DNA from 2 places in the Paenibacillus naphthalenovorans genome. Region 2 is predicted to be linked to the other one. Evidence: riboswitches for the same ligand, from Rfam matches in the RefSeq annotation. Region 2 holds a riboswitch; the other holds the start of a gene.
The links. Region 2 has a riboswitch for thiamine pyrophosphate ahead of thiC (phosphomethylpyrimidine synthase ThiC). Riboswitches for the same ligand answer to the same signal wherever they lie in the genome.
Positions count from the first base shown of each region.

Region 1: it holds a riboswitch for thiamine pyrophosphate, as region 2 does, so the genes downstream of both, IJ22_RS14450 (ECF transporter S component) here and thiC (phosphomethylpyrimidine synthase ThiC) in region 2, are expected to answer to the same signal.

Region 1 covers NZ_CP013652.1:2,932,831-2,936,246, reverse strand. The annotation lists gene IJ22_RS14460 (MFS transporter) at 1-82, opposite strand, end outside; gene asd (archaetidylserine decarboxylase) at 119-910, opposite strand; gene IJ22_RS25790 (hypothetical protein) at 1,059-1,271, opposite strand; TPP riboswitch at 1,445-1,550, shown strand; gene IJ22_RS14450 (ECF transporter S component) at 1,662-2,255, shown strand; gene IJ22_RS14445 (ABC transporter ATP-binding protein) at 2,252-3,416, shown strand, end outside.
Region 2 covers NZ_CP013652.1:2,356,823-2,360,238, forward strand. The annotation lists gene IJ22_RS11805 (DUF2164 domain-containing protein) at 1-326, opposite strand, end outside; gene IJ22_RS25730 (sporulation protein YjcZ) at 458-547, shown strand; gene IJ22_RS11810 (MFS transporter) at 604-1,809, opposite strand; TPP riboswitch at 2,011-2,123, shown strand; gene thiC (phosphomethylpyrimidine synthase ThiC) at 2,216-3,416, shown strand, end outside.

The DNA of each region.
Region 1 (3,416 bases), 580 kb from region 2:
GGAATACGGTTGGTTTCACGTTGGACTCCGGGGCCTTCTGAAAGACCGGTCCTGAAGCCGCTGCTCCGGTTTGTACCTGCATGGCAGGAAGCTCCTTTCCCGATTAGGTGCTAACGGCCTAATCCTTCCGTTTCGTTGTTCCGAGCGCTTCTCCCATGGCAACCCTGCTGCCGACCTTCAAATCCTGGCGCGGGTTAAAGGTGCCCGATTCGGTCAGCAGCACGACGGTGGATCCAAATTCGAAGTAGGCTAACTCGTCGCCGCGGTTTAGCTCTGCCGGAAGCGGGGTAACGTATTGGATGCTGCTCACATTCAGCGCCCCTACCTTCACGACGGCGACTTCCCCGGTTTCATGCTGAATATACGTAATCAACCGCTCATTGCGGCTGAGAACCCGGCGCATATGCTTGAGTCCGAAATCGTTCACCGGATATACCTTGCCTGCGACATGCTCCTTCTCCAGAATCGTCCCTGTTACGGGCGAATGGATCCGGTGATAGTCGGTAGGACTCAAATACAAGACAAAATAGAATCCGTGTTTGTAATTGATCGTGCGGGGACTTTGATTAAGCAGCTCATCAATCGTATAGTCCTGGCCTTTGACATTGACGATCAACCCCTCCTGAACGCCGCCCATTCCTGTAATCAGGGCATCGACGGGACTGACCACCGTATCCGGCGTTTCATCGATCGGACGCAATCCGCTTTTTAACCTGCGGGTAAAAAAATCATTTAAAGAAGCATACTCATGAACCGCTTTTTCCGCATCCTGTTCGCGAATGCCATAAGTACGAATAAAGCGTGGAATCAATGCTTTGCTGGCTCTGGATTTGGCGAATGCCCCTGTCAGCTTTGATACGGTCTTGCGCGAAGAAAGCTCGGTCAGAAGCCGGAATAGCGAAATCTTCATAATCGAAAGGTTCACCTGTTTTCTCTTCATAATGTTAAGTAAGCGAATCTAACGCTTATCTTGACACAGAACGAAGCACAAAGCAAACATAAATCGACCCTTAAAAAGGAAGAAAAGCTCCTAAAGGAGCTCCCTTGTCAACTTATAACTACAGATTAAGCCTAATAGGCGTTTTTTTGTATTCTCCGCAGGTGAGGCAAGCGGCCAGGTTCACCTGAATCGGTTGGCATGAACCGGAGTATTTGGTGCAGTACACGGGTGTTTTGTACAGAGGGTCGGGAGAAACCATGGTGCAGTAAGAGCAGTCGGATACCATCTCTGCAGTGATCAAGCTTTCTGCTTCCCGTTCCATTGAAATCATTCCATCCATTCCTTCTCACCCTTCCGTAAAGATAGCGCTTCCAATAAAAGGCGTCTCCGAATAAAAATTTAAAACGCTAGGCAAGGATTATTGTAGCAGAAGAGGTAAGTATTGGCTATAGAGTTTTTGCGATATCTCGGTATTGACAAATATTTCAATCGTGATAATATGATGTATATCACTAGGGGAGCCGAATAGGCTGAGATTGGATCAATAGATCCTAGACCCTCTGAACCTGATCTGGGTTATACCAGCGTAGGAAAGTGGAGATCATTGGCGCACACGCCTTTATTTGTGCCTATATGGCCGCTTCCTTCATTGGGGAGCGGCCTTTTTGGCGTCATTCTCCCCAAGGCTCCCGTGAAATAATAGAAAAGGAGAGGGGATACCATGTCCAAACAATTGAAACTGACGGATATTTTGGTCACGGTCGTCATTGCGGTTGTGTTCAGCATCATTTATCGGGTATGGACCGACATCTACAATCTGGCCAAGCTTCCGGGTATTCAGCTTGATCAATTGATGTACGGTATGTGGTTTATGGCGGCGACCGTTGCGTTCCTGATCATCCGCAAGCCCGGGGTGGCATTTCTGGCGGAAGTGGCCGCAGCCTCTGGCGAGCTGATCACCGGTTCGCCATACGGAGTCGAACTGCTTACCTACGGAGTGCTGCAGGGGATTGGCGCCGAGCTGGTTTTCGCTGCATTCCTGTATCAACGATACTCCGCGGCCGCAGCCGGTCTGGCCGGGGTTGCGGCTGGCGCAGGCGCGCTGGCGCTCGATTTTTTCAAAGGCTATCTCATCGAATTGCAAACCTGGAATCTTATTCTTTACATCGTCATGCGGTTTATCGGCGGCTATCTCTTCTGCGGGCCTCTGGCCTACCTGCTGGTGAAGGCATTGGAGAAAACCGGAGTCACCCAGCTTGTGCGCCCGGCAACCGCCGAAGATTATCAGGCTCTGGACAGGAAGAACGTGCATTGAACGGGGCGGACTGCGCTGTCGCCTGGGTTTCGCGGCTTAGGCTGAAATTTCCCGGCAGTTCGTCGCTTTTGTTCGACGATTTGACGGCGGGCGTGCCCGCAGGGCAAAAGGTGCTGCTGCTTGGCCCAAGCGGCTGCGGCAAATCCACGCTTCTGCAGGTTTGGAGCGGGCTGATCCCGGATGCGCTGGAGGTGCCGCTCAAATATGAAGACATCGGTATTCCGCATTCGTGGGGATATTTGTTCCAGGACCCCGACGCCCAGTTCTGCATGCCCTATGCAGATGAAGAGATTGCATTTGTGCTTGAGAATATCGGGGTGCCTCACGAACGGATGCCGGAGACAATCAGGCGATGCCTGGAGCAGGTCGGGCTGGTGCTGGATGATCCGCATGTGCCGATTGCTTCGCTTTCCGGGGGAATGAAGCAGCGGCTGGCTATCGCTTCGCTGCTGGCGCTCGAGCCGGACGTCTGGTTTCTCGACGAGCCAACGTCGCTGCTCGACCCGGAAGGGACGGCGGAGGTATGGCAAGCCGTGAAACAAGTCGCTCATGATAAGACGGTCATTATCGTAGAGCACAAAATTGACGAGATTGTAGATTTCGTCGACCGGGTGATCCTCTTTGACGCTCACGGGCGCATTGCGGCAGACGGAAGGCCGGAGCAGGTTTTCCGGGATTTTAAGCCGAAGCTCAAGGAATACGGAATTTGGTATCCTGGCGTGTGGGAAGACGAAGAGGACCGGTTCCCAAAAGATAACGACCGATTCATAAGCGGTACACCCGGGGAGATGGAGCCGTTGGTCCGGCTCCGCGGATTTACCGGTTACCACGGGAAGGCGCCGAAAATCGAAGCCGCCTCGGCAGCCCTGTATCCCGGGGATTGGGTTGCCGTGGTGGGGGAGAACGGCGCGGGCAAAAGCACACTGCTTCAGTCCCTAATGCAGTTGATTCCAACGCGCGGCGACTATGTGCTTGCAGGAGGGCCGGTTCGAGGCTTCGACGACGTCTCCGACATGGCGGCTTATGTTTTTCAAAACCCGGAGATGCAGTTTGTGACCCACAGCGTTTATGATGAGTTGGCCTTTAATTTCAGGCGTGACAGGGATTCCGAAGAAACGATCCGGGTGAAAACGGAGGAGCTTCTGCAGCGGTTCGGCCTCG
Region 2 (3,416 bases):
GAGTACAACTCGTCTTCCAGCGCCGACATCCTCTCCAGCAACGTTCGTCTGGCATCCCCAATGGCATGGTTGTATACCGGGGGTCCTACCAGTCCGATCATAAAATCAATCAACTGCTCGGCCTCCAGATTTCCGATCGATTCGGTTCTTTCTTTTTCAAAATATTGCTGAACGCGCCACACCATTTGTTCTTTTTGCTCTTTGGAAATCTTTAGAGGGATCATTCGGCCCGCCCCTTTCCTTTGGCATCTCCCGGCAAAATGACACAAAAAAAAGAATGCCAGAATGCGGTCGCAGCTCTTTTTCTTCTCTTTTCCGAGTTCCAAACCAGCTTGCCTCCGAAATAAATGACCGGATTTCACTTGTTATATATATACATTTTTAGAAAAGACCCAATCCCCCGATCAATGTAATTCATAAGATGACAATATGTTATAGCGAAAGGAGGCTGTCATCAATGAGCTTCGCAAGAGGTTTTACTTCTATTGGCGTGATTCTCGTCCTTTTCATTCTTCTCGTTATCGTTTCGACTGCATGGTTCATCTAATATGATCCATCGACCTGCGCTCGGGCTTACAGCTCGGGCGTTTGGTTTGCGAATGATCAGGCCTGATCATTCGCAGAACGGGTATCCCCTAACGGAAGACCGCGCTGCATTAACAACGCATGGGACAGCAGAGCCGTTGCACATCCTAAAGCGCCGATCATAATAAAACCCTGCCGCAAGGTCAATAAATCTCCGGCTACCCCCATGACTAGCGGACCTGCAAACATCCCCAAGCCATAGATGGCCTGATAAAACCCCATCGCTGTAGCCCTTCTTCCCGCATCCATATGCTTTATGCTGAGAGCCATCAATACGGGCGCTGTGAGTCCACGGCCAATCCCCGCAAGACATTGGGTAACCATCAGCATCCACAAGGTTGAAGAAAACGGTATAAGAATTGTAAAGATTCCGGAAAAGATGAAGCCGATGATGATGATATGGTTTTCACCCAGTTTCCGGGCTACATATCTGCCCCCTACCAGGGACGCTATCGCCATAGGAAACGTGGAAAAGAACGTCAGCAGTCCCATATCGAGCTTCGTCGCTCCGATCGACTGGGCATATACGGGAGTAAATCCAAAAACCGTAGCGAATGTCAGCAATTGAAAAAGGACAGCCAGAAAAGAGACGGTCAACATCCTCCTGTCGCTGCCTACCTCCAGCATGCCTTTGAAGGTCATGGGCTGTGTGCTTTTCTTAGGGGTTTCTACAAGAAAGAAAGCACCCGCAAGCCCCAGAGCGCCTGCGGCGGCACCGATAAGAAAAGAAGATTCCCAGCCATACCTATCCGCGAACCACCCGCCGCAGAGAATGCCGAACATTTGACCGAGCGAGTTGTAAAATGAAATCGTTCCGATCGCTTGCGTCGTCTCTTCCTGACGGTAGTAGCTGGCAAACAAAACCGTAAAGTCTACCCACGTCGCCGCAGCCGCGCCTGCCGCGGCCCTGAGCAGGAGAATCCACGACAGTTCCTGCGTAACCAGAATCCCGACACCGGATAAAACCGAAAAAAACAAGCCAAATACAATAAACCATTTGTGCTTGTGATAACGGTCCGAGACCACGCCCACCGGTATCCGCAGAAGCATTTGACTCAATCCGTACATGCCGACAATCAGTCCGGCCATTTTATAAGAGGCGCCCAGATATTCAACGTATGCGGTCAAGATCGGCACACAAGTATACATCGAAAACCAGAACATCAACGTGACCGTACAAAACAGCGGTATCCTATAGTTTCGCACTTCAGGCGTATCATTCATCCCCGGTCTCTCCCCGTTTTCACTTCATTCATCCACCCCGCTTTAATGCACACGTTCACTGTTTATCATAACCGATTTCAGGAAGATTCTGAAGCACTAAATTCTGCAATGCTCCGCACCGGAATCATCATTCCAACAGGGTGCCGTGATATAAAAACAGGTTGATTTTTCAAGATCTTATGGTTATTATTGGTATGACAGTTGAATAACAACGGGAGCTTGGGAGTTGCCAGGCTGAGAGGACAGCCGATTGCTGTCGACCGTAAAACCTGATCTGGGTAATGCCAGCGGAGGAAAAGTCCTAGCCTTTGTGTATTCAAAGACCGCTTCTTTCCCGTTGCGGTCTTTTTGGTTTGCATCGAAGGGTTTCTCCGCTTGATCACATTCATTCTGAGGAGGAATTGAAATGGCAAGCGAAATCAAAGAAAAAGAAGCAGCCCCTCATCTTTCGTCTTTTCCGGGGAGCAAGAAGGTGTATGTGCAGGGTTCGCGGGAGGATATTAAAGTACCTATGCGGGAAATTAGCCTAACCCCGACAACCAGCGGCGGCAATGTACAAGAGAACCCGCCTGTCAGGGTATATGATTGCAGCGGTCCATACACAGACGGCAGCATCCAAACCGATATTCGCTCGGGACTTCCGCTTAACCGCCGGAATTGGATATTGGAGCGCGGCGATGTTGAAGAATATGCGGGAAGAGCGGTCAAGCCGGAGGACAACGGATATTCAAAAGAAGAATCCGTCAAGCGGGAAGAACGATTTCCGGGATTGCAGCGCAAACCGTTACGAGCCAAAAGCGGAGCGAATGTAACGCAGATGCATTATGCCAGAAAAGGAATCATTACGCCCGAAATGGAATATATCGCCATACGCGAGAACGTCTCCCCGGAATTTGTCCGCAGCGAAGTCGCACGAGGCCGGGCGATAATTCCGTGCAACATCAATCACCCGGAAAGCGAGCCGATGATTATCGGCAGTAAATTTTTAGTCAAAATCAATGCCAATATCGGCAATTCGGCTGTCGCTTCGTCGATTGAAGAAGAAGTCGAAAAAATGAGATGGGCGACCCGCTGGGGCGCAGATACCATCATGGACCTGTCCACAGGCAAACATATTCATACCACTCGTGAATGGATCATTCGCAACTCCCCCGTGCCCATCGGTACCGTCCCTCTTTATCAGGCCTTGGAAAAAGTCGGCGGTAAAGCGGAGGATCTGACTTGGGAAATTTATCGGGATACCCTGATCGAACAAGCCGAACAAGGCGTCGACTACTTTACCATTCATGCCGGTGTGCTGTTACGCTATGTTCCTTTGACGGCGAAGCGGGTTACGGGAATCGTATCCCGCGGCGGTTCCATCATGGCGGCGTGGTGTTTGGCGCATCATCAGGAAAATTTCCTTTATACTCATTTTGAAGAAATTTGTGAAATCATGAAAACCTATGACGTCGCTTTCTCCCTTGGTGATGGATTGCGCCCGGGATGCATTGCGGATGCCAATGATGAAGCTCAATTTGCCGAATTGGAGACGCTTGGCGAGCTGACCCGAATCGCATGGAAGCATGATGTTCAGGTCATGATTGAAGGACCCGGCCACGTTCCTA